2 regions of the Georgenia wangjunii genome follow, and region 2 is predicted to be linked to the other one. Evidence: riboswitches for the same ligand, from Rfam matches in the RefSeq annotation. Region 2 holds a riboswitch; the other holds the start of a gene.

Region 1 (15,335 bases), on a different contig from region 2:
CGCGTTCGGCCTCAACTTCCAGCTGACGAGCGCCGTCATGGCCCGCGAGGTCTTCGACAAGGGGGCCAGCGGGTACGGCATCCTCGGCTCGATCATGGCGATCGGCTCGCTGGCCGGCGCGCTCATGGCCGCCCGCCGCAAGCACCCGCGGGTCCGGCTCGTCATCGGGTCCGCCTTCGCCTTCGGCGTGCTCGCCGGCGTCATGGCGCTCATGCCGACGTACGAGACCTACGCGATCTCGACCATCGCCGTCGGCTTCGCCTCGCTCACGATGATGACGGCGGCCAACACCGTCATCCAGATGTCCACCGAGCCGGCCATGCGCGGGCGCGTCATGAGCCTCTACATGATGGTGCTGCTCGGCTCCACGCCGATCGGCGCGCCCCTCGTCGGGTGGGTCTCGGAGGCGTTCGGCGCCCGGTGGTCGATCGGCGTCGGGGCGATCGCCGCGCTGCTGGTGGCCACGGTCGCGGCGGTCTGGACGAAGCGGACGTGGCAGGTCAAGGTCACGTACGAGCTCCGGCCGCGCCCGCACGTCACGCTCACCGGCCCGGGGGAGCGCCGCGCCCGCGAGCTCGCCCGCGCCGACCTGGCCCGTCAGGACGCGCAGCACTCCTCGCACGTGGCCTGACGACGACGGCGCCCGGCTCGGCGCCGTCCTTGCCGCCCCGGCGCCGTCGCCCCGGCCAGCCTGCAGGCGCACGGCCCAGCGTGGCCGGCCCGGGCGCCGGCCCGGGCGCCGGGCGGCGGGGGCCCGGGCGCCGGCTGGCGGGGACCCGCGTCGCGGCGTCGGCCTGCCCCCGGTGCCGGGCACCGCCCTCAGCCGATGAGCGCGGTGGTCTCGGGGTAGCGGAACGCCTGCTCGCGGGTACGCATGGCTAGCGCCGTGCCGAGCGTGATCGGCCCGAGCCGGCCGACGAACATGAGTGCGCACAGGAGCAGCTGGTGGGGGAGCGCGAGGTCCGCCGTGATCCCCGTCGAGAGGCCGACGGTCGCGAAGGCGGACACGACCTCGAAGAGGATCTCGTCGAGGGTGAAGGGCGACGTCATGGCGATCGTGATCGTCGACGCCATGACAAGGGCGACACTGAGCAGCGCGACCGTGAGCGCCTGCCGGAGCGTGACCGAGGAGATCCGCCACCCGTAGGCGGAGACGTCGCGGTCCCCGCGCAGCTCTGACCAGATGGCGAGGCCGAGGACGGCGAACGTCGTCACCTTGATACCGCCGGCCGTGCCGGCGCTGCCACCGCCGATGAGCATGAGCACGTCCATGCCGAGCCACGTGCCGGTGTTGAGCTCGGCGACGTCGACGCTGTTGAAGCCCGCGGTCCGGGTGGTGACGGACTGGAACAGTGCCGCGAGCACCTTGCCCGGGCCGCTGAGCGACCCCAGCGCCGCGCCGTTCCACTCCGCGACGAGCACGAAGAGTGTGCCACCCGAGACGAGCAGCGCCGTCATGAGCAGCGTGAGCTTCGTCTGCAGGCTCCACCGCGCGGGCCGCCGGTGCTGGCGGTACAGCTCGAGCAGCACCGGGAAGCCGAGCCCGCCGACGACGAGCGCGGCAGCGATGGGCAAGCAGATCCACGGGTCGCTGCCGTAGGGGACGAGGTTGTCGCTGAACAGCGCGAAGCCAGCGTTGTTGAACGCCGAGATCGAGTGGAACAGCCCTAGCCATGCCGCCCGCCCGAGCGGCACGTCGTAGCCGATGGACCACCGCAGCGTGAGCGCGAGCGCGGTCACCGTCTCGACGACAACAACGGTGCGCAGCACGTTGAGCAGGACGGTGCGTACGTCCCCGAGCCGGGCGGTCCGCGTCGCCGTCGCGGCCACGACCTTGCTCTGCAGGCGCAGCCGGTGGGAGAGCATGAGGCCGAGGACGGACGCGAGCGTCATGACGCCGAAGCCGCCGACCTGGATGAGGCCGAGGATGACCACCTGGCCGAAGGTGCTCCAGTACGTCGGCGTGTCGACGATGATGAGGCCGGTGACGCAGACCGCCGAGACGGCGGTGAAGAACGCCTCGATGAGGCTCGCGTCCTGGCCAGTCGCGGACACGGGCAGCAGCAAGAGGGCCGTGCCCCCGACGATGGCGACGGCGAAACCGAGGACCACCACCTGGACCGGGCGTCGGCGGCTGATCTCCCGGTGCGCGCGCGTCGCGGTGGAGCGGCGGGAGGGTGGGAGCAGCCGGTGCAGGCGCCCTTCGGGTGCTGCGGGCACGGCCGGCGGCGGCGTGGACCGCCGGCGCGGCGGAGTCGTCGGATGGATGTCGGGGGAGGTGGTCACCAGTGCCTGGGCTCTCGGGTCGTCTCGCGCCACGGCGCCCGTGCGGGCACGCGGAGTGGCGCATCTGAGCGTAGGAAGTCCGGGGCAGCCGGAGATGCGCGGAAGGCTCCGCGAGGCATCAGGATTTCGTTAAGAGGCCCGCGCCGACGCCGGACGTCGTGTTCCGGGCCGCTGTGCCAGGCTGAGCGCGTGCCCACCCCGACGGCCCCACGGCGTATGAGACGCGCGCCGCTGGACGGGAGCTCCAGCGCGGGCCGGAGCGCCCGCCCGGGCAGCGGCGCCCGCCCGGACGAGAGCGCCCGCCTTGGTGCGGTCGCCCGCGCGAGCTGGCGCGCGCGGCTGACCGCCGGGACAGGGGTGTCACCGACGCGGCGGATATCGGCGCTCGTGCTTGCCGCCGCGGGCCTGCCCCTGGCGACCGTCGCGCTCGCCGCCGCGCGTGCCGAGCTCGCGCTGGGGAGCTTGCTCCTCATCTACCTGCTCGCCGTCGTCGTCATCGCCGCGCTCGGCGGCCTCGTGCCCGGCGTGCTCGCCGCGGCGGCGTCGTTCATGCTCGCCAACTGGTTCCTCACCCCGCCGTACCACACGCTTGCCGTCGCGGAGGGGGACAGCGTGGTCGAGCTCGTCGTCTTCGTCGTTGCAGCCGTCGTCGTGAGCGCGACCGTCGAGCTGGCTGCGCGCGACCGCGCGACGTATCAGGAGGAGATCGCCGCGCAGGAGGTGGCGGCCCGCGAGCTAGCCGCGGCGGACCGCGTGCGCTCGGCGCTCATCGCCGCCGTCGGGCACGATCTCCGCACGCCTCTGGCCAGCACGAAGGCGGCGGTGAGCACGCTGCGCCAGGACGACGTCGAGTGGCGGCCGGACCAGCGCGCCGAGCTCCTCGCGACCATCGAGGACTCCACCGACAGGCTGACTCGCGTCATCACTAACCTCCTCGACATGAGCCGCCTGCAGTCCGACGCGGTCGCGGTCCACCTCGCTCCCGTCACGCTCGACGAGGTCGTCGCTCGGGCGCTGCTGGCGGAACGCGGCGCTCCCGTCGTGACGACGATCCCGGACGACCTCCCGCCGGTCCTCGCGGACGCCGGGCTGCTCGAGCGCGTCGTCGACAACCTCGTGCGGAACGCGCTCCGCTTCAGCCCAGGCGCCACCCCCGTCGAGGTGACGGCGGAGATCGTGCGCGGCCACGACGGCGGCGACCGCGCTCGGCTGCACGTCGTCGACCACGGCCCGGGCGTGCCGGCAGAGCGCTGGGCGACGATGTTCGTGCCCTTCCAGCGGCTCGACGACCGCGAGCACACCTCCAACGCTGGGCTCGGGCTCGCCATCGCACAAGGTTTCGCCCAGGCCATGGACGCCGTCATCACGCCGTCGCACACCCCCCGGGGTGGACTCACCATGACGGTGGACCTGCCGGTGGCAGCGAGGTGACCCGCCTCCTCCTCGTCGACGACGACGTCGCCCTCGTGCGCACGCTGACGATCAACCTCGAGGCGCGAGGCTTCGACGTCGTGTCGACCGGGCGCGGCAACCGGGCCATCGCGCTCGCCCGCGCCACCCCGCCCGACGTCGCAATCATTGACCTCGGGCTGCCCGACACCGATGGGATCGAGGTCGTCCGCGCGCTGCGCGTGTGGTCGAGCGTCCCGGTCCTCATCCTCTCCGCGCGCGAGGCGCAGGAGGAGAAGGTCGCCGCCCTCGACGCCGGCGCGGACGACTACGTCACCAAGCCCTTCGGTGTCGACGAGCTGCTCGCCCGGCTTCGCGCCGCGCTACGCAGGACGACGCCGACACCCGCCCCCGCCGTCGTCCACGCGGGTGCCCTCACCATCGACCTCGAGGCGCGACGGACCGAACGCGCGGGTCTCGCCGTGCACCTCACGCCCACCGAGTGGAACCTGCTCGAGACGCTCGTTCGCTCCGACGGCGCGCTCGTCACGCACCGTGACCTGCTCCAGGCGGTGTGGGGCCCGAGCTACGCCGACGAGACCAACTACCTGCGCGTGTACATGGCGCAGCTCCGCCGCAAGCTCGAGGACCAGCCGAGCTCCCCGCGGTACCTCCTCACCGAGCCGGGTGTCGGCTACCGGTTCGAGCGGTAGCGCCCGCGAGCGGACCCTGCACCGGTGAGCGCGTGAGATCAGCCGCGGGTCGCGGCGTGGCGCTTGAGGAGCTCGACGACGCCGAGGAGTGCCGCGATGTCGTCGTCGGCCTCGGCCTCGGGCTCGGACGCGGCCGGACCGTCCGCGCCGTCGTCGCCGCCGTCGTCGCCCGCACCGCCGCCGTCGCCCGCGCTGCCGCCCGGCGTGGGCGCGCTCGAGGGGCCGCCGGCCAGGGCGGCGTTGTAGTAGAGCCCGTCGCCGATGAGGAGGATGGCGCGCGCGGAGGCCGGATCGCCTACCTCCTCGGCGATGAGGGCGTACCACTGCTGCTGGATCTCGCGCATCGCGTCGCGGGCGTTCGGGCTCGCGTTCTGGGCGAGGCGCGCGGTCGCGACGAGGGCCCGGTCGAGCGGGGAGCCCGCGAAGTCCGAGGAGCTGACGTAGTACGCGGAAGGGCCCTCGGGGGCGACGCGCATCGCGGCGACGTCGGCGGCTGCGAGCTCGCGGAGGCGCTCGATGAGCCCGTCGACGAGCGCGTCGCGCGACTTGAAGTGGTAGAGCAGGCCGCCCTTGGACACCTGCGCGCGGGCCGCGACGGCGTCAAGGGTGGCTGCTCGTTCCCCGTCGCCGATGAGGAGGTCGGCGAAGGCGTCGAGCACGGCGTCCCTGGCTGACATACCCGCAACGGTAGCCGCGTGACACATGTACCGTCCAGACGGTACAGTAGACGACGGACATGCAGCGCCGATGGGGTCGCCGCGCCGTGTCCCGAGCCCGACCCGCCTACGCCGGCGACTTCCCGTCGCCCCGCCCGACCCCGCAGTGGAGCACCGCATGACCGCTCACCCGACCGTCCCCACCCAGGACGCCCCACCCACCCTCAGCACGAGGCGGCGGTGGGCCGCGCTGGCCGTCCTCATGCTTCCCGTGCTCCTCGTCGCGGTGGACAACACGGTGCTCAGCTTCGCCGTACCGTCCATCTCGGAGGACCTACGCCCGGGCGGGACCGAGCTGCTGTGGATCGTCGACGTCTACCCGCTCGTCCTCGCCGGCCTGCTCGTCCCCATGGGCAGCCTCGGGGACCGGATCGGGCGCCGCCGGCTCCTGCTCGTCGGCAGCATCGGCTTCACCGTCATCTCGGCCCTCGCCGCGTTCGCCCCGAGTGCCGCGATGCTCATCTCCGCGCGCGCCGGGCTCGGGTTCTTCGGCGCCATGCTCATGCCGGCGACGCTCTCGCTCATCCGCAACATCTTCGTCGAGCCCACGGAGCGCCGGACGGCGATCGCCGTCTGGGCGGCCGGCTTCTCCGGCGGCGCGGCCCTCGGACCGATCGTCGGGGGCTTCCTCCTCGAGCACTTCTGGTGGGGCTCGGTCTTCCTCCTCGCCGTGCCGGTCCTCCTCCCGCTCCTCGCGTTCGGACCGTTCCTCCTGCCCGAGTCGCGCGACCCCGCGCCCGGGCCGATCGACCCGCTGAGCATCGGCCTTTCGCTGGCGACGATGGTCCCGCTCGTCTACGGGATCAAGAGCCTCGCCGAGTCCGGCTGGGGCGTCGAGCCGCTCGTGCCGGTCGCGCTCGGGATCCTCGCCGGCGTCGTCTTCGTCCGGCGCCAGCTGCGCCGCGCCTCGCCCATGCTCGACGTCCGCCTCTTCACCAACCCCGTGTTCAGCGGCGCCGTGGCGGCGAACCTGCTCAGCGTCTTCTCCCTCGTGGGCTTCCTCTTCTTCATCTCCCAGCACCTGCAGCTCGTGAGCGGGCGCGCACCGATGGAGGCCGGGCTCGTCCTCCTGCCGGGGCTCGCGGTGACGATCATCGCCGGGCTGGCGGTCGTGCCGGTCGTGCGGCGCGTGCGGCCGGCGCGGGTGGTCGCGTCCGGGTTGCTGCTCAACGCCGTCGGGTACGCGGTGGTGCTCCTCAGCGGCACGTCCGGCTCCGACGTCGGGCTGCTCGTTGCGTTCATGATCCTCGGCGCCGGGGTGGGCTCGGCCGAGACGATCTCCAACGACCTCATCCTCTCGAGCGTGCCGGCCACGAAGGCCGGCGCGGCATCGGCGATCTCGGAGACGGCGTACGAGGTGGGCGCGGTGCTCGGCACCGCCGTCCTCGGCAGCATCCTCACCGCCGCCTACCGCACGCGGGTGGCCGTGCCCGACGGGCTCGGCGCCGCCGACACCCGCGCCGCGGAGGAGACGCTCGGCGGCGCGCACGAGGTGGCGTCGCGGCTGCCGTCCGGGCCGGGGGAGGCGCTCCTCGAGTCCGCGCGGCACGCCTTCGACTCCGGGGTCGTCGTCACGTCGGCGATCGGCGTCGCGACCATGCTCGTCGCGGCGTGGATCGCGCTGCGGACGCTGCGCACCGCGCGGTAGGTCCGAGGGGTCGGCGACCGCGGCTGGAGCGCGAGCCCCGGCCGCGCTGCTTCGCGCCGCCACCCGCCCGCGGCCGGTCCGTGTCGAGGTCCGTGCGCCTCGACACGCTCGACCCCGGCCGGTCCGTGCCGAGGCGCACGGACGTGCGTCCTCCACCTGGCAGGGACCCGCGCGGCGGCGGCGGCGACACCGGCGTCAGGCGGGGAAGTGCTGCCCGAGCTCGACCGTCATGCCGGCGTTGAGCTCGAAGGCGAGACGGGCCTCGGCGAGGACCTGCTCGCGCTCGCGCTCGGACCACGGCGCCTCGTCGAGCGCGCGGCGGTAGCCGTCCTTGAAGAGCTTCGGCTTGGGGATGGCCGGGAAGTGGTAGAACCGCACGCCGTCCTCGCCGGGGGCGAGGTCGTAGGTGCGCGCGAGGATGCGGCCGATCGCGAGCCCACCGGAGAGGTCACCGAGGTAGCGCGTGTAGTGGTGGGCGACGAACGGGCCGGCCTTGTCGAGGGCGGCGATGCGCTCGGCGTACCGGGCGGTCGCCGCGAGCGGCTCGATACGCGCGCGCCAGTCGGCACCGACGAGGAACGTGAGGTCCGCCTCGATGCTCGGGAGCCGCTCGAGGTCCGCGGTGATGAACGCGCCCGCCACCGGGTCCGCCGCGAGGACCCGGCCGCGCTCCTCGAGCGCGGTGTAGACGAACCAGTGCTGCGTCACCAGCGCCGCGTAGCCCTCGCGCGGCATCTCGCCGGCGAAGAGCCGCTTCATGAAGCCGACGTTCTCCGCGTCCTCGTGGACGTCGCGGGTACTCAGGCGCAGCGTCGTCGAGAACGGCGGCACCGCCTGCGCGAGCGCCGGGGCCGGCGGGTCGAGCAGGGCGCCGGAGGTGGCGTCGGCCATTCGGGCTCCTTCGGAGGGTGCGGCTCAGGCCAGCTTCTCGACGACGTGGTCGACGCACGCCGTCAGGGCGCGCACGTCCTCGGGATCGACGGCCGGGAACATGCCGACGCGCAGCTGGTTGCGCCCGAGCTTGCGGTACGGCTCGACGTCGACGATGCCGTTGGCCCGCAGCGCCGCCGTCACCCCCGTCGCGTCGATGGCCTCGTCGAGGTCGATCGTCCCGACGACGGGGGAGCGGTGCTCCGGCACGTCGACGAACGGCGTGGCCCAGGCCCGCTCGGCCGCCCAGCCGTAGAGGATCTCGGCCGATGCTGCGGTGCGCTGCGCGGCCCAGGCGAGGCCGCCGTTGCCGAGCATCCACTCGACCTGCTCGGCGAGGAGCACGAGCGTGGCGATGGCCGGGGTGTTGAGGGTCTGGTCCTTGCGGGAGTTGTCGACCGCGGCCTGGAGGGAGAGGAAGTCCGGGATCCAGCGGTCTGAGGCGTCGATCTCCTCGATGCGGGCGAGCGCGGCGGGCGAGCACACCGCGAGCCACAGCCCGCCGTCGGAGGCGAAGCTCTTCTGCGGCGCGAAGTAGTAGACGTCGCTCTCGGCGAGGTCGACGGCGACGCCGCCGGCGGCGGAGGTCGCGTCGACGAGCATGAGCGCGCCCGCGTCGGCGCCGGGGACCCGGCGCACGGGGGAGAGGACGCCGGTGGAGGTCTCGTTCTGCGGCCAGGCGTAGACGTCCGCGCCCGGCGCGGCGTCGACGACGGCGAGCGCCCCCGGCTCCGCGGTCACGACCTCGGAGTCCTCGAGGAAGGGGGCGCCGGTGGTCGCCGCGGCGAACTTCGCGCCGAACTCGCCGAACGCGGCGTGGCGGGCGCGGCGGTGCACGAGCGAGAACGTCGCGGCGTCCCAGAACGCCGTCGACCCTCCGTTGCCGAGGACCACCTCGTACCCCTCGGGCGCGCCGAGCAGCTCGGCGATGCCGGCGCGGACCCGGCCGACGAGTGAGCGCACCGGCGCCTGGCGGTGGGACGTGCCCATGAGCGTCGCGCCGACGGCGGCGAGGGCGTCGACGTGCGAGGGGCGCACCTTGCTCGGGCCGCAGCCGAACCGGCCGTCGGCGGGGAGGAGCTCGGTCGGGATGCTGATCGTCGGCGTCGTGCTCATGGCGCGATCCTCCCACCCCGGTGCCGGTGCCCGGGCGGACCGCTCACGGCCGCGCCCCTGCTCGCGAGGCGCCCGCGCGCGGGCCGGCCCCGACCGCCGCTCACGGCCGCGCCCGGCGGGGCCGCACCCGCGCCCGTCGCCGGCCGCCCGGTCACCTCGCTCCGGGTCCCGGCGCGAGCCGGAGGAGGGAGCGCTGCACGTCGAGGATGTGCGCGGACCACCCCGCCGTCCGCCCGCAGATGAGCAGCGCATTGAACAGCCGCGGCTCGACGCCCGCGAAGTCGAGGAGGACGGCCGCCCAGAACGTCGCGCTCGCGCGCACGGGCCGGTCCGACAGGTCCTGGAGCGCCTCGCCCGCGGCGCGCTCGACGGCCTCCGCCGCGTCGAGCAGCGGGACCTCGAGCCGCGCGCAGACCGCGTGGACGAGGTCGGCGCGGGTGTCGTCGACGAGCTCGTCGCTGCGGGCGAACCCGGGGACGAGGTGGGTCTCCTCGAGGACGGTCCGGACCGTCGTCGCCGCGTCACCGGCCCGGTCGGCGTCGCGGATGAGCCCGACGGCGCGGACGGCGGCCCCACCCGTGAGCGGGCCCCCGACGGCGGCGACGGCGCCCGAGAGGCACGCGGCGGCGTCGGCGCCCGTGCTCGCGACGAGCCGCGCGACGCGGGTGGAGGTGGTGAGACCGTTCTCGGCCATGACGGTCCACAGGCTGTCGAGGGCAGCGGCGGACTCCGGTCTGGCCTCGCCCCGCCAACGGATGAGGAACCGCTCGGCGATCGTCGAGCCCTGCTCGACCTCCTGCTGAGGCACCGCCGGCAGGTCGAGGCCGCGCGCGGACTGGGCGACGAAGGACAGCGCCATGACGGAGGCGCGCGCGAGGTCGTCCCGGGCGCGCTCCGCGGAGACGTCGAGCAGGGGACGGAACCCCCAGACGGGCGCGAGCTGGGCGAGGGCGCTCTGGACGTCGACCCGCACGTCACCCGTGCGCACCGGCAGCGGGAACGGCTCGGCCGGCGGGAGCCCCGGCGTCGGGGACCCGTCGACGAGCAACCCCCACACCGCCTCGAAGTGCTGGCCGAGGAGCGCGGTGAGCGGCTGGCCGCGGTAGGTGACGGACCCGTCGGGCAGGCGGGCGTAGATGGTGGGATCGGCGGCGAAGGGCGTCCGCCCTCCCGCGGGGCTGCCCGCGGCGGGTTCCGAGTGCTCGTGGGTCATCAGGGGTGATGCTAGCCGTGACGCGGGTCACTCCCGACGCCGTCCTCGGCCGGCGACGCCGGCCGAGGTCGTGCGCCGGTGGCGGGTCCCCGCGCCGTCCGACGCCATATCCTGGCTGGAGAGCCCAAGGACTAGAGAGCAGGCGACATGGCTGACCTGATCGATACGACGGAGATGTACCTCAAGACGGTCTACGAGCTGGAGGAGGAGGGGGTCCCGCCCATGCGCGCGCGGATCGCCGAGCGCCTGGGGCACTCCGGTCCCACCGTGTCGCAGACGGTCGCCCGGCTCGAGCGCGACGGTCTCCTCATCCTCACGGGGACGCGCCAGCTCGAGCTGACCGCTGCGGGCCGCGAGAAGGCGACCAGGGTCATGCGCAAGCACCGCCTCGCCGAGCGGCTCCTCACCGACGTCGTCGGCCTCGACTGGGAGTACGTCCACGAGGAGGCGTGCCGCTGGGAGCACGTCATGAGCGAGCGCGTGGAGAAGCGCCTCGTCCAGCTGCTCGACCACCCGCACCACGACCCGTACGGCAACCCCATCCCCGGCCTGGAGAACCTCGGGGAGACCCCGCTCGACCCGCCGGCACGCGCCGTCATCAACCTGCTCGAGGCGGCCGGACTCACGACGCCGCCGGAGCGCGACGCCCCCATGACCCTGCGCCGCATCGGGGAGCCGCTCCAGGTCGACGTCGAGCTCCTCAAGCGCCTCTCCGAGGCCGGGGTGCGGCCCGGCGCCGCCGTCCTCGTCCAGCGCGGCACCGAGGTGGTCTCTGTTCGATCGCCCGCCTCCCACCTCGTGCTGGACCTGCCCGACGACGTCGCGCGACACCTCTTCGTCGACGTCTGAGGGCGCCGGACGCACCGGTTGTTAGCGCACGCCACCGGCAGCACCGTGCCACTTCACGTGTGACGTCCAGCACAATCTCCACAGGACCGTGACCGGAACGTGACATGGCCGTGTGCGGTGTGTAGTGTCGCGAACGCTTCCCGCACCCTCCATATCGGGGAGCCCCCGGACGGACGCCGAACCCTGCCGCCGCCCGAGGTCCAGAACGAAACCGTCGGCAGGGACGGGGGAACCATGATTGGCGGTCGGCTCCGGTCGGCCCCTAGGGGTAAAGCTCGGACTGCGAGAGCGGGACGAGCCGGGTGAATCTCCAACCCGCACCCGACAGCTCACCTCGCAGGCGACAGGAGAGGCACACACACGTGACCGTTACCACCACAGGCGCGCGCCACCGCGCAGCACGCCGCCCCCTGACCCCGCTGAGCACCTTCGGCCAGGCCGTCACCGGACCCGTCGCCCGCCGCGGCATGGTCGTCGCGGCGTCCTCCGGACTGGCCATCACGATGGCCGCCAGCACCGCGATCGCCTCCACGGACGGCACGACGACGGCGCTCCCGTCGGTCGACGTCGCCTCGCTGGCGGGAGAGGCCCGCGCCGCGCTGTCGACGCTCTCCCCGAGCGTGGCCGTGCCGACCGACGTCGAGTGGAGCGTCGAGGTGGCCGAGGCCGCCGCGACGCCGCCCAAGGCCGAGGTCGCCGCCGAGCCCGTCGCGGCCCGGGTCCAGGAGATCGCCGCCGCCGAGGCTGCCGCTCAGGCCGCTGCCGAGGCCGAGGCCATCGCCGCGGCTCGCGCCGCCGAGTCCGCCTCGCGCACGAGCGCCCGCTCCGAGGCACCCGCCGCCGCCGCCTCCTCCTCCGCCGCCGAGGCGCCGGCCCAGGCCGCCCAGGCCGCTCCCGCGCAGAACTACTCCAGTGGCTCGATCGTCGACATCGCCTACCGCTACGTCGGCACCCCGTACGTGTGGGGCGGCGCGACCCCGGCCGGCTTCGACTGCTCCGGCTTCACGTCGTACGTCTTCGCGCAGGTCGGCATCAGCATCCCGCGCTCGAGCGCGGCCCAGCGCAACGCCGGCACCGTCGTCAGCGCCTCCGAGGCCCGCCCCGGTGACCTCGTCTGGTGGCCCGGCCACGTCGGCATCTACCTCGGTGACGGTCAGCACATCGCCGCCCGCAACCCCTCCAAGCCGCTGCAGGCCGGCCCCATCTCGCACGTCGGGCGCGGGGCGCCCACCTTCATCCGAGTCGGCTGAGCCCTCTCCTTCATCGACGGCCCGTACCGGGCGTCGGCACCCACTGCGTTGCGGATCGACCCGGCGAAGGCCGGACGGATCGGCAGCACGGACGGGGCGTCGCGCCAGGTGCGGGCCGTCGTCGTCCGTCCGGGAGCGAATGGCGGCCCGGGACGGCCGGCATGGACCATGATGGGAACGAGCAGTTCCCCGATCGGCGGAGATGGTGATCATGGCTCGTGAGAACGTCGTACTCGTCGGGGTGGATGGCTCGGAGGCGAGCCTTGCCGCCGTCGACTGGGCGGTCGCCGAGGCGAAGACCCTTGGCTGGCGCGTGCACGTCGTGTGCGCCTACGCCGTGCCGTCCTTCACGGTCGCGTCCCTCGACGGCGGGTTCGCCGCCGTCGACGACTCGGCGATCCAGCAGGGCGCCCAGACCGTCCTCGACGAGGCCGTCGCCCGCGCGAGCGCCGCCGGCGTCCACGTCACGTCCGCGCTCGAGACCGGTGACCCCGCCGGCGTGCTCGTCGAGCTCTCCCGCCAGGCCGGGATCGCCGTCGTCGGCACCCGTGGCGGTGGCGGGTTCACCGACCGGCTCCTCGGCACCGTCTCCTCGGCGCTGCCGGCGCACGCGCACTGCCCCACCGTCGTCGTGCCGCAGCCGCCCGAGGGGCAGCCCGCGTACACGCCGGTGCGGCGCATGGTCGTCGGTGTCGACGGCTCGGAGTCGGCGAAGGTCGCACTGCGCCGCGCCGTCGACGAGGCCATCGCCTGGAACGCCCACCTCACCGCCGTCGCGACCGTGCCGATCGGTGGCGGCGTGGGGTCTCTCGCCTGGCTGCCGGCCGCCGTCGACCGCGACGAGGTGCTCGCCGACGTCAAGGAGGGGCTGAGCGTCGCCGTCGAGCGGGCCGTGGACGGGCGGGACATCGTCGTGAGCCAGCACGCCCTCGACGGGAACGCCGCGGCCCTGCTCGCCGAGTTCTCCACGGCGGTCGACCTCGTCGTCGTCGGCTCCCGCGGGCGCGGCGGGTTCGCCGGTCTGCTCCTCGGCTCGACGAGCCAGGCGGTGCTCCACCACGCGGTGTGCCCGGTGCTCGTCGTGCCCGCCCGCTGCGCGGACGAGGGCACGTCCCCGAGCGACGTCCCCTGGCGCCGCCGCCCCTGAACGCGCCGCCCGCCCGCCCCCGGGCGGGACGGGCGGGACGGGTGCGCGTGAGGGTCGGGCTGCGGCGGCGCGCGGAGGTCAGGGGCGGATCTCCAGGGTGCAGCACTTGGCCCCGCCGCCGCCCTTGAGCAGCTCGGACGTGTCGATGCCGATCGGGTTGAAGCCGCGCTCGGCGAGCGCGCCGGCGAGGTCGGTCGCGCGCGGGTTGTGGATGACGTTCCTGCCGTCGCTGACGCCGTTGAGGCCCAGCACGACCGCGTCGGCCTCCGTCGCGATGACGGCGTCGGGGAAGAGGTGCTCGAGCACACGACGGCTGCCCGGGGAGAACGCCGGCGGGTAGTAGGCGATCTCGGAGTCGGAGAGCACCATCATCGCCGTGTCGAGGTGGTAGAACCGCGGGTCCACGAGGTGCATGGAGATGACCGGCTTGCCGATCGCCTCCTGCAGCTCGAGGTGCGAGGCGTGCGAGGTACGGAACCCGGTCCCGGCGAAGACGAGGTCGCCGACGGTGAGGATGTCTCCCTCGCCCTCGTTGGTCTGCGTGGCGGTGACCGTGGGGAAGCCGGCGTCGGCGAACCACTTCTCGTAGGCGGGCCCCTCGGGCATGCGCTGCGGGTAGGTGAACTTCGCCGAGTAGACGACGCCGTCGCCCATGACGGCGCCGTTCGCCGCGTAGACCATGTCCGGCAGGCCGGCGATCGGCTCGATGAGCTCGACGTCGTGGCCAAGCTCGAGGTAGGTCCCGCGGAGGGACTCCCACTGCTCGACCGCCCGCTCCGTGCTCGTCGGGACCTCCGGGTGCATCCACGGGTTGATCTCGTAGCTCACCGTGAAGTACGTCGGCGGGCACATGAGGTAGCGACGGGCGGTGGCCTCGCGGGTAGCGGGCATGGAGGACCTTCCTTCGTGAGCGGGGGTCCGCCGAGCGTACGCAGCGCACGTGGGCGGTTCGCGGCGGCGCGCGGGTGCGCGTGAGCGGCTCGATCGCACGACGGCGCGTCGAGGTCCCGTGAGAGCGGACGGTCAGGCCGTCAGTCGCGCCAGCCGAGCTCGCGTGCGCGGTCGATCCACCCGAGCTCGTCGCTCGGGGTGCGGGCGGCGACGTCCATGACGTGCTGCGCGTGCTCGACCGCGGGGGTCACCGTCTCGATGAGCCCGCTCCAGAGGTCGCTGAGGGTGGCTCGTGCATCGGTGACGGCCGCGTCGACGAAGGCGTGGGCGGCCAGCGCACGCCCGGCGCACTCCGCAGCGACGGGCGCGGAGCCGGCGCGCGGCGCCCGCGGGGCGGCCGGAGGGCCGTCCGACGCCGTGGTCGACCGCCCCACGTGGATGAGGCGAAGGTCGGCTGCGGCCGGGAGCGCGGCGGCAGCGTCGACGGCCGGGGTCGGCGCACCGTCGTCGACCAGACCGACGCTTCTGCGCGTCGTCGTTGGCGCGCTCTCCCCGATGGTCATCTCGTGACCCGTCTGTCAGAGGGGAACGGAGGTGGTCAGAGGAACTCGTCCGCGTGCAGCAGGCGCGTGAGCGCGCTCAGGAGACGGGTCCGGACCGTGCACATGGTGGTGCGCTGGAGCGTCACCTTGTCAGCAGTGGCGCTGAGCAGCTCGATGATGTCCGCCCCGGTCCACACCCAGGCGCCCTCGAACGCGAGCTGATCGGCGCGCATCTCGGGGCGGCCGGTCGGGCTGCGGTAGGCGAGGATCTGCACGCCGCCGGTGAGGGCGGTGGAGGTGGTGCCGAGCGCGCCGAGCGCCGTCGCGTCGAGCCCGAAGAGGTGGGGGACGACCTCCTGGCGACCGCGGCGCATCGCGTCGGCCACCGTGTGCGACATCGTCCACCCGGTCGTCACGGGCCCTCCGACGGTGTCCGGGCCCGTGGTGTCGTCACCGAGGGGGAGCGCTCGCAGGATCTCCTCGACGAGCGAGCCGTCCGAGGCGAGGCTGATCTCGACCGTGCTCTCCTGCTCGTACTGCAGCTCGCCCGAGCGGGCCGGTGAGGCGAGCCGGCGGCGGCGGGAGAGGGCGACCGTGTGGCCGTCGCGCCAGGCCGTGCTCTGGGCGACACCGACGGCGCCGGAC
Region 2 (15,335 bases):
TGCGCGCCGATCAGCTCGCGTTCGAGGGCGCCTGGGTGTGGACCGGGGCGGACATCATCGAGCTGCTCAGCGCCACTGCTGACAAGGTGACGCTCCAGCGCACCACCATGTGCACGGTCCGGACCCGTCTCCTGAGCGCGCTCACGCGCCTGCTGCACGCGGACGAGTTCCTCTGACCACCTCCGTTCCCCTCTGACAGACGGGTCACGAGATGACCATCGGGGAGAGCGCGCCAACGACGACGCGCAGAAGCGTCGGTCTGGTCGACGACGGTGCGCCGACCCCGGCCGTCGACGCTGCCGCCGCGCTCCCGGCCGCAGCCGACCTTCGCCTCATCCACGTGGGGCGGTCGACCACGGCGTCGGACGGCCCTCCGGCCGCCCCGCGGGCGCCGCGCGCCGGCTCCGCGCCCGTCGCTGCGGAGTGCGCCGGGCGTGCGCTGGCCGCCCACGCCTTCGTCGACGCGGCCGTCACCGATGCACGAGCCACCCTCAGCGACCTCTGGAGCGGGCTCATCGAGACGGTGACCCCCGCGGTCGAGCACGCGCAGCACGTCATGGACGTCGCCGCCCGCACCCCGAGCGACGAGCTCGGGTGGATCGACCGCGCACGCGAGCTCGGCTGGCGCGACTGACGGCCTGACCGTCCGCTCTCACGGGACCTCGACGCGCCGTCGTGCGATCGAGCCGCTCACGCGCACCCGCGCGCCGCCGCGAACCGCCCACGTGCGCTGCGTACGCTCGGCGGACCCCCGCTCACGAAGGAAGGTCCTCCATGCCCGCTACCCGCGAGGCCACCGCCCGTCGCTACCTCATGTGCCCGCCGACGTACTTCACGGTGAGCTACGAGATCAACCCGTGGATGCACCCGGAGGTCCCGACGAGCACGGAGCGGGCGGTCGAGCAGTGGGAGTCCCTCCGCGGGACCTACCTCGAGCTTGGCCACGACGTCGAGCTCATCGAGCCGATCGCCGGCCTGCCGGACATGGTCTACGCGGCGAACGGCGCCGTCATGGGCGACGGCGTCGTCTACTCGGCGAAGTTCACCTACCCGCAGCGCATGCCCGAGGGGCCCGCCTACGAGAAGTGGTTCGCCGACGCCGGCTTCCCCACGGTCACCGCCACGCAGACCAACGAGGGCGAGGGAGACATCCTCACCGTCGGCGACCTCGTCTTCGCCGGGACCGGGTTCCGTACCTCGCACGCCTCGCACCTCGAGCTGCAGGAGGCGATCGGCAAGCCGGTCATCTCCATGCACCTCGTGGACCCGCGGTTCTACCACCTCGACACGGCGATGATGGTGCTCTCCGACTCCGAGATCGCCTACTACCCGCCGGCGTTCTCCCCGGGCAGCCGTCGTGTGCTCGAGCACCTCTTCCCCGACGCCGTCATCGCGACGGAGGCCGACGCGGTCGTGCTGGGCCTCAACGGCGTCAGCGACGGCAGGAACGTCATCCACAACCCGCGCGCGACCGACCTCGCCGGCGCGCTCGCCGAGCGCGGCTTCAACCCGATCGGCATCGACACGTCCGAGCTGCTCAAGGGCGGCGGCGGGGCCAAGTGCTGCACCCTGGAGATCCGCCCCTGACCTCCGCGCGCCGCCGCAGCCCGACCCTCACGCGCACCCGTCCCGCCCGTCCCGCCCGGGGGCGGGCGGGCGGCGCGTTCAGGGGCGGCGGCGCCAGGGGACGTCGCTCGGGGACGTGCCCTCGTCCGCGCAGCGGGCGGGCACGACGAGCACCGGGCACACCGCGTGGTGGAGCACCGCCTGGCTCGTCGAGCCGAGGAGCAGACCGGCGAACCCGCCGCGCCCGCGGGAGCCGACGACGACGAGGTCGACCGCCGTGGAGAACTCGGCGAGCAGGGCCGCGGCGTTCCCGTCGAGGGCGTGCTGGCTCACGACGATGTCCCGCCCGTCCACGGCCCGCTCGACGGCGACGCTCAGCCCCTCCTTGACGTCGGCGAGCACCTCGTCGCGGTCGACGGCGGCCGGCAGCCAGGCGAGAGACCCCACGCCGCCACCGATCGGCACGGTCGCGACGGCGGTGAGGTGGGCGTTCCAGGCGATGGCCTCGTCGACGGCGCGGCGCAGTGCGACCTTCGCCGACTCCGAGCCGTCGACACCGACGACCATGCGCCGCACCGGCGTGTACGCGGGCTGCCCCTCGGGCGGCTGCGGCACGACGACGGTGGGGCAGTGCGCGTGCGCCGGCAGCGCCGAGGAGACGGTGCCGAGGAGCCGGTCGGTGAACCCGCCACCGCCACGGGTGCCGACGACGGCGATCCCGGCCTGGCGGGAGAGCTCGACGAGCACGCCGGCGGGGTCACCGGTCTCGAGCGCGGACGTGACGTGGACGCCGGCGGCGCTCGCGCGGGCGACGGCCTCGTCGAGGACGGTCTGGGCGCCCTGCTGGATCGCCGAGTCGTCGACGGCGGCGAACCCGCCGTCGAGGGACGCGACCGTGAAGGACGGCACGGCGTAGGCGCACACGACGTGCACGCGCCAGCCAAGGGTCTTCGCCTCGGCGACCGCCCAGTCGACGGCGGCAAGGCTCGCCTCCGAGCCATCCACCCCGACGAGTACGACGTTCTCACGAGCCATGATCACCATCTCCGCCGATCGGGGAACTGCTCGTTCCCATCATGGTCCATGCCGGCCGTCCCGGGCCGCCATTCGCTCCCGGACGGACGACGACGGCCCGCACCTGGCGCGACGCCCCGTCCGTGCTGCCGATCCGTCCGGCCTTCGCCGGGTCGATCCGCAACGCAGTGGGTGCCGACGCCCGGTACGGGCCGTCGATGAAGGAGAGGGCTCAGCCGACTCGGATGAAGGTGGGCGCCCCGCGCCCGACGTGCGAGATGGGGCCGGCCTGCAGCGGCTTGGAGGGGTTGCGGGCGGCGATGTGCTGACCGTCACCGAGGTAGATGCCGACGTGGCCGGGCCACCAGACGAGGTCACCGGGGCGGGCCTCGGAGGCGCTGACGACGGTGCCGGCGTTGCGCTGGGCCGCGCTCGAGCGCGGGATGCTGATGCCGACCTGCGCGAAGACGTACGACGTGAAGCCGGAGCAGTCGAAGCCGGCCGGGGTCGCGCCGCCCCACACGTACGGGGTGCCGACGTAGCGGTAGGCGATGTCGACGATCGAGCCACTGGAGTAGTTCTGCGCGGGAGCGGCCTGGGCGGCCTGGGCCGGCGCCTCGGCGGCGGAGGAGGAGGCGGCGGCGGCGGGTGCCTCGGAGCGGGCGCTCGTGCGCGAGGCGGACTCGGCGGCGCGAGCCGCGGCGATGGCCTCGGCCTCGGCAGCGGCCTGAGCGGCAGCCTCGGCGGCGGCGATCTCCTGGACCCGGGCCGCGACGGGCTCGGCGGCGACCTCGGCCTTGGGCGGCGTCGCGGCGGCCTCGGCCACCTCGACGCTCCACTCGACGTCGGTCGGCACGGCCACGCTCGGGGAGAGCGTCGACAGCGCGGCGCGGGCCTCTCCCGCCAGCGAGGCGACGTCGACCGACGGGAGCGCCGTCGTCGTGCCGTCCGTGGAGGCGATCGCGGTGCTGGCGGCCATCGTGATGGCCAGTCCGGAGGACGCCGCGACGACCATGCCGCGGCGGGCGACGGGTCCGGTGACGGCCTGGCCGAAGGTGCTCAGCGGGGTCAGGGGGCGGCGTGCTGCGCGGTGGCGCGCGCCTGTGGTGGTAACGGTCACGTGTGTGTGCCTCTCCTGTCGCCTGCGAGGTGAGCTGTCGGGTGCGGGTTGGAGATTCACCCGGCTCGTCCCGCTCTCGCAGTCCGAGCTTTACCCCTAGGGGCCGACCGGAGCCGACCGCCAATCATGGTTCCCCCGTCCCTGCCGACGGTTTCGTTCTGGACCTCGGGCGGCGGCAGGGTTCGGCGTCCGTCCGGGGGCTCCCCGATATGGAGGGTGCGGGAAGCGTTCGCGACACTACACACCGCACACGGCCATGTCACGTTCCGGTCACGGTCCTGTGGAGATTGTGCTGGACGTCACACGTGAAGTGGCACGGTGCTGCCGGTGGCGTGCGCTAACAACCGGTGCGTCCGGCGCCCTCAGACGTCGACGAAGAGGTGTCGCGCGACGTCGTCGGGCAGGTCCAGCACGAGGTGGGAGGCGGGCGATCGAACAGAGACCACCTCGGTGCCGCGCTGGACGAGGACGGCGGCGCCGGGCCGCACCCCGGCCTCGGAGAGGCGCTTGAGGAGCTCGACGTCGACCTGGAGCGGCTCCCCGATGCGGCGCAGGGTCATGGGGGCGTCGCGCTCCGGCGGCGTCGTGAGTCCGGCCGCCTCGAGCAGGTTGATGACGGCGCGTGCCGGCGGGTCGAGCGGGGTCTCCCCGAGGTTCTCCAGGCCGGGGATGGGGTTGCCGTACGGGTCGTGGTGCGGGTGGTCGAGCAGCTGGACGAGGCGCTTCTCCACGCGCTCGCTCATGACGTGCTCCCAGCGGCACGCCTCCTCGTGGACGTACTCCCAGTCGAGGCCGACGACGTCGGTGAGGAGCCGCTCGGCGAGGCGGTGCTTGCGCATGACCCTGGTCGCCTTCTCGCGGCCCGCAGCGGTCAGCTCGAGCTGGCGCGTCCCCGTGAGGATGAGGAGACCGTCGCGCTCGAGCCGGGCGACCGTCTGCGACACGGTGGGACCGGAGTGCCCCAGGCGCTCGGCGATCCGCGCGCGCATGGGCGGGACCCCCTCCTCCTCCAGCTCGTAGACCGTCTTGAGGTACATCTCCGTCGTATCGATCAGGTCAGCCATGTCGCCTGCTCTCTAGTCCTTGGGCTCTCCAGCCAGGATATGGCGTCGGACGGCGCGGGGACCCGCCACCGGCGCACGACCTCGGCCGGCGTCGCCGGCCGAGGACGGCGTCGGGAGTGACCCGCGTCACGGCTAGCATCACCCCTGATGACCCACGAGCACTCGGAACCCGCCGCGGGCAGCCCCGCGGGAGGGCGGACGCCCTTCGCCGCCGATCCCACCATCTACGCCCGCCTGCCCGACGGGTCCGTCACCTACCGCGGCCAGCCGCTCACCGCGCTCCTCGGCCAGCACTTCGAGGCGGTGTGGGGGTTGCTCGTCGACGGGTCCCCGACGCCGGGGCTCCCGCCGGCCGAGCCGTTCCCGCTGCCGGTGCGCACGGGTGACGTGCGGGTCGACGTCCAGAGCGCCCTCGCCCAGCTCGCGCCCGTCTGGGGGTTCCGTCCCCTGCTCGACGTCTCCGCGGAGCGCGCCCGGGACGACCTCGCGCGCGCCTCCGTCATGGCGCTGTCCTTCGTCGCCCAGTCCGCGCGCGGCCTCGACCTGCCGGCGGTGCCTCAGCAGGAGGTCGAGCAGGGCTCGACGATCGCCGAGCGGTTCCTCATCCGTTGGCGGGGCGAGGCCAGACCGGAGTCCGCCGCTGCCCTCGACAGCCTGTGGACCGTCATGGCCGAGAACGGTCTCACCACCTCCACCCGCGTCGCGCGGCTCGTCGCGAGCACGGGCGCCGACGCCGCCGCGTGCCTCTCGGGCGCCGTCGCCGCCGTCGGGGGCCCGCTCACGGGTGGGGCCGCCGTCCGCGCCGTCGGGCTCATCCGCGACGCCGACCGGGCCGGTGACGCGGCGACGACGGTCCGGACCGTCCTCGAGGAGACCCACCTCGTCCCCGGGTTCGCCCGCAGCGACGAGCTCGTCGACGACACCCGCGCCGACCTCGTCCACGCGGTCTGCGCGCGGCTCGAGGTCCCGCTGCTCGACGCGGCGGAGGCCGTCGAGCGCGCCGCGGGCGAGGCGCTCCAGGACCTGTCGGACCGGCCCGTGCGCGCGAGCGCGACGTTCTGGGCGGCCGTCCTCCTCGACTTCGCGGGCGTCGAGCCGCGGCTGTTCAATGCGCTGCTCATCTGCGGGCGGACGGCGGGGTGGTCCGCGCACATCCTCGACGTGCAGCGCTCCCTCCTCCGGCTCGCGCCGGGACCCGGAGCGAGGTGACCGGGCGGCCGGCGACGGGCGCGGGTGCGGCCCCGCCGGGCGCGGCCGTGAGCGGCGGTCGGGGCCGGCCCGCGCGCGGGCGCCTCGCGAGCAGGGGCGCGGCCGTGAGCGGTCCGCCCGGGCACCGGCACCGGGGTGGGAGGATCGCGCCATGAGCACGACGCCGACGATCAGCATCCCGACCGAGCTCCTCCCCGCCGACGGCCGGTTCGGCTGCGGCCCGAGCAAGGTGCGCCCCTCGCACGTCGACGCCCTCGCCGCCGTCGGCGCGACGCTCATGGGCACGTCCCACCGCCAGGCGCCGGTGCGCTCACTCGTCGGCCGGGTCCGCGCCGGCATCGCCGAGCTGCTCGGCGCGCCCGAGGGGTACGAGGTGGTCCTCGGCAACGGAGGGTCGACGGCGTTCTGGGACGCCGCGACGTTCTCGCTCGTGCACCGCCGCGCCCGCCACGCCGCGTTCGGCGAGTTCGGCGCGAAGTTCGCCGCGGCGACCACCGGCGCCCCCTTCCTCGAGGACTCCGAGGTCGTGACCGCGGAGCCGGGGGCGCTCGCCGTCGTCGACGCCGCGCCGGGCGCGGACGTCTACGCCTGGCCGCAGAACGAGACCTCCACCGGCGTCCTCTCCCCCGTGCGCCGGGTCCCCGGCGCCGACGCGGGCGCGCTCATGCTCGTCGACGCGACCTCCGCCGCCGGCGGCGTCGCCGTCGACCTCGCCGAGAGCGACGTCTACTACTTCGCGCCGCAGAAGAGCTTCGCCTCCGACGGCGGGCTGTGGCTCGCGGTGTGCTCGCCCGCCGCGCTCGCCCGCATCGAGGAGATCGACGCCTCAGACCGCTGGATCCCGGACTTCCTCTCCCTCCAGGCCGCGGTCGACAACTCCCGCAAGGACCAGACCCTCAACACCCCGGCCATCGCCACGCTCGTGCTCCTCGCCGAGCAGGTCGAGTGGATGCTCGGCAACGGCGGCCTCGCCTGGGCCGCGCAGCGCACCGCAGCATCGGCCGAGATCCTCTACGGCTGGGCGGCCGAGCGGGCCTGGGCCACGCCGTTCGTCGACGTGCCGGAGCACCGCTCCCCCGTCGTCGGGACGATCGACCTCGACGAGGCCATCGACGCGACGGGGGTGACGGCGGCGCTGCGGGCCAACGGCATCGTCGACGTCGAGCCGTACCGCAAGCTCGGGCGCAACCAGCTGCGCGTCGGCATGTTCCCGGCCGTCGATCCCGAGGACGTGCGCGCCCTGACGGCGTGCGTCGACCACGTCGTCGAGAAGCTGGCCTGAGCCGCACCCTCCGAAGGAGCCCGAATGGCCGACGCCACCTCCGGCGCCCTGCTCGACCCGCCGGCCCCGGCGCTCGCGCAGGCGGTGCCGCCGTTCTCGACGACGCTGCGCCTGAGTACCCGCGACGTCCACGAGGACGCGGAGAACGTCGGCTTCATGAAGCGGCTCTTCGCCGGCGAGATGCCGCGCGAGGGCTACGCGGCGCTGGTGACGCAGCACTGGTTCGTCTACACCGCGCTCGAGGAGCGCGGCCGGGTCCTCGCGGCGGACCCGGTGGCGGGCGCGTTCATCACCGCGGACCTCGAGCGGCTCCCGAGCATCGAGGCGGACCTCACGTTCCTCGTCGGTGCCGACTGGCGCGCGCGTATCGAGCCGCTCGCGGCGACCGCCCGGTACGCCGAGCGCATCGCCGCCCTCGACAAGGCCGGCCCGTTCGTCGCCCACCACTACACGCGCTACCTCGGTGACCTCTCCGGTGGGCTCGCGATCGGCCGCATCCTCGCGCGCACCTACGACCTCGCCCCCGGCGAGGACGGCGTGCGGTTCTACCACTTCCCGGCCATCCCCAAGCCGAAGCTCTTCAAGGACGGCTACCGCCGCGCGCTCGACGAGGCGCCGTGGTCCGAGCGCGAGCGCGAGCAGGTCCTCGCCGAGGCCCGTCTCGCCTTCGAGCTCAACGCCGGCATGACGGTCGAGCTCGGGCAGCACTTCCCCGCCTGACGCCGGTGTCGCCGCCGCCGCCGCGCGGGTCCCTGCCAGGTGGAGGACGCACGTCCGTGCGCCTCGGCACGGACCGGCCGGGGTCGAGCGTGTCGAGGCGCACGGACCTCGACACGGACCGGCCGCGGGCGGGTGGCGGCGCGAAGCAGCGCGGCCGGGGCTCGCGCTCCAGCCGCGGTCGCCGACCCCTCGGACCTACCGCGCGGTGCGCAGCGTCCGCAGCGCGATCCACGCCGCGACGAGCATGGTCGCGACGCCGATCGCCGACGTGACGACGACCCCGGAGTCGAAGGCGTGCCGCGCGGACTCGAGGAGCGCCTCCCCCGGCCCGGACGGCAGCCGCGACGCCACCTCGTGCGCGCCGCCGAGCGTCTCCTCCGCGGCGCGGGTGTCGGCGGCGCCGAGCCCGTCGGGCACGGCCACCCGCGTGCGGTAGGCGGCGGTGAGGATGCTGCCGAGGACGGCGGTGCCGAGCACCGCGCCCACCTCGTACGCCGTCTCCGAGATCGCCGATGCCGCGCCGGCCTTCGTGGCCGGCACGCTCGAGAGGATGAGGTCGTTGGAGATCGTCTCGGCCGAGCCCACCCCGGCGCCGAGGATCATGAACGCAACGAGCAGCCCGACGTCGGAGCCGGACGTGCCGCTGAGGAGCACCACCGCGTACCCGACGGCGTTGAGCAGCAACCCGGACGCGACCACCCGCGCCGGCCGCACGCGCCGCACGACCGGCACGACCGCCAGCCCGGCGATGATCGTCACCGCGAGCCCCGGCAGGAGGACGAGCCCGGCCTCCATCGGTGCGCGCCCGCTCACGAGCTGCAGGTGCTGGGAGATGAAGAAGAGGAAGCCCACGAGGGAGAAGACGCTGAGCAGGTTCGCCGCCACGGCGCCGCTGAACACGGGGTTGGTGAAGAGGCGGACGTCGAGCATGGGCGAGGCGCGGCGCAGCTGGCGCCGGACGAAGACGACGCCGGCGAGGATCCCGAGCGCGACCGGCACGAGCGGCTCGACGCCCCAGCCGGACTCGGCGAGGCTCTTGATCCCGTAGACGAGCGGGACCATCGTCGCCAGCGAAAGGCCGATGCTCAGCGGGTCGATCGGCCCGGGCGCGGGGTCGCGCGACTCGGGCAGGAGGAACGGTCCGAACGCGAGGAGCGGGAGGAGGACCGGCACGGCGAGGAGGAAGACCGAGCCCCACCAGAAGTGCTCGAGGAGGAAGCCCCCGACGATCGGTCCGAGGGCCGCGCCGCCGGAGAAGCCGGCCGCCCAGACGGCGATCGCCGTCCGGCGCTCCGTGGGCTCGACGAAGATGTTGCGGATGAGCGAGAGCGTCGCCGGCATGAGCATGGCGCCGAAGAACCCGAGCCCGGCGCGCGCGGAGATGAGCATCGCGGCACTCGGGGCGAACGCGGCGAGGGCCGAGATGACGGTGAAGCCGATGCTGCCGACGAGCAGGAGCCGGCGGCGCCCGATCCGGTCCCCGAGGCTGCCCATGGGGACGAGCAGGCCGGCGAGGACGAGCGGGTAGACGTCGACGATCCACAGCAGCTCGGTCCCGCCCGGGCGTAGGTCCTCCGAGATGGACGGTACGGCGAAGCTGAGCACCGTGTTGTCCACCGCGACGAGGAGCACGGGAAGCATGAGGACGGCCAGCGCGGCCCACCGCCGCCTCGTGCTGAGGGTGGGTGGGGCGTCCTGGGTGGGGACGGTCGGGTGAGCGGTCATGCGGTGCTCCACTGCGGGGTCGGGCGGGGCGACGGGAAGTCGCCGGCGTAGGCGGGTCGGGCTCGGGACACGGCGCGGCGACCCCATCGGCGCTGCATGTCCGTCGTCTACTGTACCGTCTGGACGGTACATGTGTCACGCGGCTACCGTTGCGGGTATGTCAGCCAGGGACGCCGTGCTCGACGCCTTCGCCGACCTCCTCATCGGCGACGGGGAACGAGCAGCCACCCTTGACGCCGTCGCGGCCCGCGCGCAGGTGTCCAAGGGCGGCCTGCTCTACCACTTCAAGTCGCGCGACGCGCTCGTCGACGGGCTCATCGAGCGCCTCCGCGAGCTCGCAGCCGCCGACGTCGCCGCGATGCGCGTCGCCCCCGAGGGCCCTTCCGCGTACTACGTCAGCTCCTCGGACTTCGCGGGCTCCCCGCTCGACCGGGCCCTCGTCGCGACCGCGCGCCTCGCCCAGAACGCGAGCCCGAACGCCCGCGACGCGATGCGCGAGATCCAGCAGCAGTGGTACGCCCTCATCGCCGAGGAGGTAGGCGATCCGGCCTCCGCGCGCGCCATCCTCCTCATCGGCGACGGGCTCTACTACAACGCCGCCCTGGCCGGCGGCCCCTCGAGCGCGCCCACGCCGGGCGGCAGCGCGGGCGACGGCGGCGGTGCGGGCGACGACGGCGGCGACGACGGCGCGGACGGTCCGGCCGCGTCCGAGCCCGAGGCCGAGGCCGACGACGACATCGCGGCACTCCTCGGCGTCGTCGAGCTCCTCAAGCGCCACGCCGCGACCCGCGGCTGATCTCACGCGCTCACCGGTGCAGGGTCCGCTCGCGGGCGCTACCGCTCGAACCGGTAGCCGACACCCGGCTCGGTGAGGAGGTACCGCGGGGAGCTCGGCTGGTCCTCGAGCTTGCGGCGGAGCTGCGCCATGTACACGCGCAGGTAGTTGGTCTCGTCGGCGTAGCTCGGGCCCCACACCGCCTGGAGCAGGTCACGGTGCGTGACGAGCGCGCCGTCGGAGCGAACGAGCGTCTCGAGCAGGTTCCACTCGGTGGGCGTGAGGTGCACGGCGAGACCCGCGCGTTCGGTCCGTCGCGCCTCGAGGTCGATGGTGAGGGCACCCGCGTGGACGACGGCGGGGGCGGGTGTCGGCGTCGTCCTGCGTAGCGCGGCGCGAAGCCGGGCGAGCAGCTCGTCGACACCGAAGGGCTTGGTGACGTAGTCGTCCGCGCCGGCGTCGAGGGCGGCGACCTTCTCCTCCTGCGCCTCGCGCGCGGAGAGGATGAGGACCGGGACGCTCGACCACACGCGCAGCGCGCGGACGACCTCGATCCCATCGGTGTCGGGCAGCCCGAGGTCAATGATTGCGACGTCGGGCGGGGTGGCGCGGGCGAGCGCGATGGCCCGGTTGCCGCGCCCGGTCGACACGACGTCGAAGCCTCGCGCCTCGAGGTTGATCGTCAGCGTGCGCACGAGGGCGACGTCGTCGTCGACGAGGAGGAGGCGGGTCACCTCGCTGCCACCGGCAGGTCCACCGTCATGGTGAGTCCACCCCGGGGGGTGTGCGACGGCGTGATGACGGCGTCCATGGCCTGGGCGAAACCTTGTGCGATGGCGAGCCCGAGCCCAGCGTTGGAGGTGTGCTCGCGGTCGTCGAGCCGCTGGAAGGGCACGAACATCGTCGCCCAGCGCTCTGCCGGCACGCCCGGGCCGTGGTCGACGACGTGCAGCCGAGCGCGGTCGCCGCCGTCGTGGCCGCGCACGATCTCCGCCGTCACCTCGACGGGGGTGGCGCCTGGGCTGAAGCGGAGCGCGTTCCGCACGAGGTTGTCGACGACGCGCTCGAGCAGCCCGGCGTCCGCGAGGACCGGCGGGAGGTCGTCCGGGATCGTCGTCACGACGGGAGCGCCGCGTTCCGCCAGCAGCGCCCGAGCGACGACCTCGTCGAGCGTGACGGGAGCGAGGTGGACCGCGACCGCGTCGGACTGCAGGCGGCTCATGTCGAGGAGGTTAGTGATGACGCGAGTCAGCCTGTCGGTGGAGTCCTCGATGGTCGCGAGGAGCTCGGCGCGCTGGTCCGGCCGCCACTCGACGTCGTCCTGGCGCAGCGTGCTCACCGCCGCCTTCGTGCTGGCCAGAGGCGTGCGGAGATCGTGCCCGACGGCGGCGATGAGCGCCGAGCGCACGCGGTCCGCCGCGGCTAGCTCGCGGGCCGCCACCTCCTGCGCGGCGATCTCCTCCTGATACGTCGCGCGGTCGCGCGCAGCCAGCTCGACGGTCGCGCTCACGACGACGGCTGCAACGACGAAGACGACGAGCTCGACCACGCTGTCCCCCTCCGCGACGGCAAGCGTGTGGTACGGCGGGGTGAGGAACCAGTTGGCGAGCATGAACGACGCCGCCGCGGCGAGCACGCCGGGCACGAGGCCGCCGAGCGCGGCGATGACGACGACGGCGAGCAGGTAGATGAGGAGCAAGCTCCCCAGCGCGAGCTCGGCACGCGCGGCGGCGAGCGCGACGGTCGCCAGGGGCAGGCCCGCGGCGGCAAGCACGAGCGCCGATATCCGCCGCGTCGGTGACACCCCTGTCCCGGCGGTCAGCCGCGCGCGCCAGCTCGCGCGGGCGACCGCACCAAGGCGGGCGCTCTCGTCCGGGCGGGCGCCGCTGCCCGGGCGGGCGCTCCGGCCCGCGCTGGAGCTCCCGTCCAGCGGCGCGCGTCTCATACGCCGTGGGGCCGTCGGGGTGGGCACGCGCTCAGCCTGGCACAGCGGCCCGGAACACGACGTCCGGCGTCGGCGCGGGCCTCTTAACGAAATCCTGATGCCTCGCGGAGCCTTCCGCGCATCTCCGGCTGCCCCGGACTTCCTACGCTCAGATGCGCCACTCCGCGTGCCCGCACGGGCGCCGTGGCGCGAGACGACCCGAGAGCCCAGGCACTGGTGACCACCTCCCCCGACATCCATCCGACGACTCCGCCGCGCCGGCGGTCCACGCCGCCGCCGGCCGTGCCCGCAGCACCCGAAGGGCGCCTGCACCGGCTGCTCCCACCCTCCCGCCGCTCCACCGCGACGCGCGCGCACCGGGAGATCAGCCGCCGACGCCCGGTCCAGGTGGTGGTCCTCGGTTTCGCCGTCGCCATCGTCGGGGGCACGGCCCTCTTGCTGCTGCCCGTGTCCGCGACTGGCCAGGACGCGAGCCTCATCGAGGCGTTCTTCACCGCCGTCTCGGCGGTCTGCGTCACCGGCCTCATCATCGTCGACACGCCGACGTACTGGAGCACCTTCGGCCAGGTGGTCATCCTCGGCCTCATCCAGGTCGGCGGCTTCGGCGTCATGACGCTCGCGTCCGTCCTCGGCCTCATGCTCTCCCACCGGCTGCGCCTGCAGAGCAAGGTCGTGGCCGCGACGGCGACGCGGACCGCCCGGCTCGGGGACGTACGCACCGTCCTGCTCAACGTGCTGCGCACCGTTGTTGTCGTCGAGACGGTGACCGCGCTCGCGCTCACGCTGCGGTGGTCCATCGGCTACGACGTGCCGCTCGGGCGGGCGGCATGGCTAGGGCTGTTCCACTCGATCTCGGCGTTCAACAACGCTGGCTTCGCGCTGTTCAGCGACAACCTCGTCCCCTACGGCAGCGACCCGTGGATCTGCTTGCCCATCGCTGCCGCGCTCGTCGTCGGCGGGCTCGGCTTCCCGGTGCTGCTCGAGCTGTACCGCCAGCACCGGCGGCCCGCGCGGTGGAGCCTGCAGACGAAGCTCACGCTGCTCATGACGGCGCTGCTCGTCTCGGGTGGCACACTCTTCGTGCTCGTCGCGGAGTGGAACGGCGCGGCGCTGGGGTCGCTCAGCGGCCCGGGCAAGGTGCTCGCGGCACTGTTCCAGTCCGTCACCACCCGGACCGCGGGCTTCAACAGCGTCGACGTCGCCGAGCTCAACACCGGCACGTGGCTCGGCATGGACGTGCTCATGCTCATCGGCGGTGGCAGCGCCGGCACGGCCGGCGGTATCAAGGTGACGACGTTCGCCGTCCTCGGCCTCGCCATCTGGTCAGAGCTGCGCGGGGACCGCGACGTCTCCGCCTACGGGTGGCGGATCTCCTCGGTCACGCTCCGGCAGGCGCTCACGGTCGCGCTGCTCAGTGTCGCCCTTGTCATGGCGTCGACGATCACGATCGCCATGACGTCGCCCTTCACCCTCGACGAGATCCTCTTCGAGGTCGTGTCCGCCTTCGCGACCGTCGGCCTCTCGACGGGGATCACGGCGGACCTCGCGCTCCCCCACCAGCTGCTCCTGTGCGCACTCATGTTCGTCGGCCGGCTCGGGCCGATCACGCTCGGCACGGCGCTAGCCATGCGTACCCGCGAGCAGGCGTTCCGCTACCCCGAGACCACCGCGCTCATCGGCTGAGGGCGGTGCCCGGCACCGGGGGCAGGCCGACGCCGCGACGCGGGTCCCCGCCAGCCGGCGCCCGGGCCCCCGCCGCCCGGCGCCCGGGCCGGCGCCCGGGCCGGCCACGCTGGGCCGTGCGCCTGCAGGCTGGCCGGGGCGACGGCGCCGGGGCGGCAAGGACGGCGCCGAGCCGGGCGCCGTCGTCGTCAGGCCACGTGCGAGGAGTGCTGCGCGTCCTGACGGGCCAGGTCGGCGCGGGCGAGCTCGCGGGCGCGGCGCTCCCCCGGGCCGGTGAGCGTGACGTGCGGGCGCGGCCGGAGCTCGTACGTGACCTTGACCTGCCACGTCCGCTTCGTCCAGACCGCCGCGACCGTGGCCACCAGCAGCGCGGCGATCGCCCCGACGCCGATCGACCACCGGGCGCCGAACGCCTCCGAGACCCACCCGACGAGGGGCGCGCCGATCGGCGTGGAGCCGAGCAGCACCATCATGTAGAGGCTCATGACGCGCCCGCGCATGGCCGGCTCGGTGGACATCTGGATGACGGTGTTGGCCGCCGTCATCATCGTGAGCGAGGCGAAGCCGACGGCGATGGTCGAGATCGCGTAGGTCTCGTACGTCGGCATGAGCGCCATGACGCCGGCGAGCACGCCGAAGGCGAAGGCGGACCCGATGACGAGCCGGACCCGCGGGTGCTTGCGGCGGGCGGCCATGAGCGCGCCGGCCAGCGAGCCGATCGCCATGATCGAGCCGAGGATGCCGTACCCGCTGGCCCCCTTGTCGAAGACCTCGCGGGCCATGACGGCGCTCGTCAGCTGGAAGTTGAGGCCGAACGCGGAGACCACGCCCATGACCACCATGATGACGAGGATGTCCGTACGGTGGCGCACGTACGCGAGCCCCGCACGGACCTGACCCTTGGAGCGCCCGCTGTGCGGCATCTCGTGGAGCTCGGCGCGGCGCATGAGGCTGAGGGAGAAGATCGTCGCGCCGAAGCTGACCGCGTTGATGAGGAACGCCCAGCCGGGCCCGACCGCCGCGATGAGCAGCCCACCGGCGCCGGGGCCGATGAGGCGGGCAGCGTTGAAGGAGGCGCTGTTGAGCCCGACGGCGTTCGGCAGGCTCTTGGCGGGCACCATCTCGGCGACGAACGTCTGGCGCACGGGTGAGTCGAACGCGCTGACCACGCCGAGGCCGAGCGCGAAGAGGTAGACGTGCCACAGCTCGGCGTTGCCCGAGAGCACGAGCGC

Evidence for each region. A riboswitch is a leader RNA that binds a small molecule or an ion and turns the genes downstream of it on or off. The one in region 2 is predicted to bind cyclic di-AMP.
Region 1: linked by a shared signal. The riboswitch ahead of V2J63_RS13355 (C40 family peptidase) and the one ahead of V2J63_RS07035 (C40 family peptidase) in region 2 are both predicted to bind cyclic di-AMP.

What each region holds. Positions count from the first base shown of each region.
Region 1 is NZ_JAZGON010000010.1:879-16,213, reverse strand. It holds gene V2J63_RS13405 (MFS transporter) at 1-631, shown strand, start outside; gene V2J63_RS13400 (TrkH family potassium uptake protein) at 820-2,220, opposite strand; gene V2J63_RS13395 (sensor histidine kinase) at 2,674-3,717, shown strand; gene V2J63_RS13390 (response regulator) at 3,714-4,388, shown strand; gene V2J63_RS13385 (TetR/AcrR family transcriptional regulator) at 4,427-5,065, opposite strand; gene V2J63_RS13380 (MFS transporter) at 5,223-6,752, shown strand; gene V2J63_RS13375 (biliverdin-producing heme oxygenase) at 6,948-7,643, opposite strand; gene serC (phosphoserine transaminase) at 7,668-8,798, opposite strand; gene V2J63_RS13365 (citrate synthase) at 8,950-10,011, opposite strand; gene V2J63_RS13360 (iron-dependent transcriptional repressor DtxR) at 10,159-10,860, shown strand; cyclic di-AMP (ydaO/yuaA leader) riboswitch at 11,057-11,217, shown strand; gene V2J63_RS13355 (C40 family peptidase) at 11,223-12,110, shown strand; gene V2J63_RS13350 (universal stress protein) at 12,322-13,257, shown strand; gene ddaH (dimethylargininase) at 13,336-14,148, opposite strand; gene V2J63_RS13340 (hypothetical protein) at 14,289-14,711, opposite strand; gene V2J63_RS13335 (hypothetical protein) at 14,747-15,335, opposite strand, start outside.
Region 2 is NZ_JAZGON010000003.1:196,559-211,893, reverse strand. It holds gene V2J63_RS07055 (hypothetical protein) at 1-176, shown strand, start outside; gene V2J63_RS07050 (hypothetical protein) at 212-634, shown strand; gene ddaH (dimethylargininase) at 775-1,587, shown strand; gene V2J63_RS07040 (universal stress protein) at 1,666-2,601, opposite strand; gene V2J63_RS07035 (C40 family peptidase) at 2,813-3,700, opposite strand; cyclic di-AMP (ydaO/yuaA leader) riboswitch at 3,706-3,866, opposite strand; gene V2J63_RS07030 (iron-dependent transcriptional repressor DtxR) at 4,063-4,764, opposite strand; gene V2J63_RS07025 (citrate synthase) at 4,912-5,973, shown strand; gene serC (phosphoserine transaminase) at 6,125-7,255, shown strand; gene V2J63_RS07015 (biliverdin-producing heme oxygenase) at 7,280-7,975, shown strand; gene V2J63_RS07010 (MFS transporter) at 8,171-9,700, opposite strand; gene V2J63_RS07005 (TetR/AcrR family transcriptional regulator) at 9,858-10,496, shown strand; gene V2J63_RS07000 (response regulator) at 10,535-11,209, opposite strand; gene V2J63_RS06995 (sensor histidine kinase) at 11,206-12,249, opposite strand; gene V2J63_RS06990 (TrkH family potassium uptake protein) at 12,703-14,103, shown strand; gene V2J63_RS06985 (MFS transporter) at 14,292-15,335, opposite strand, start outside.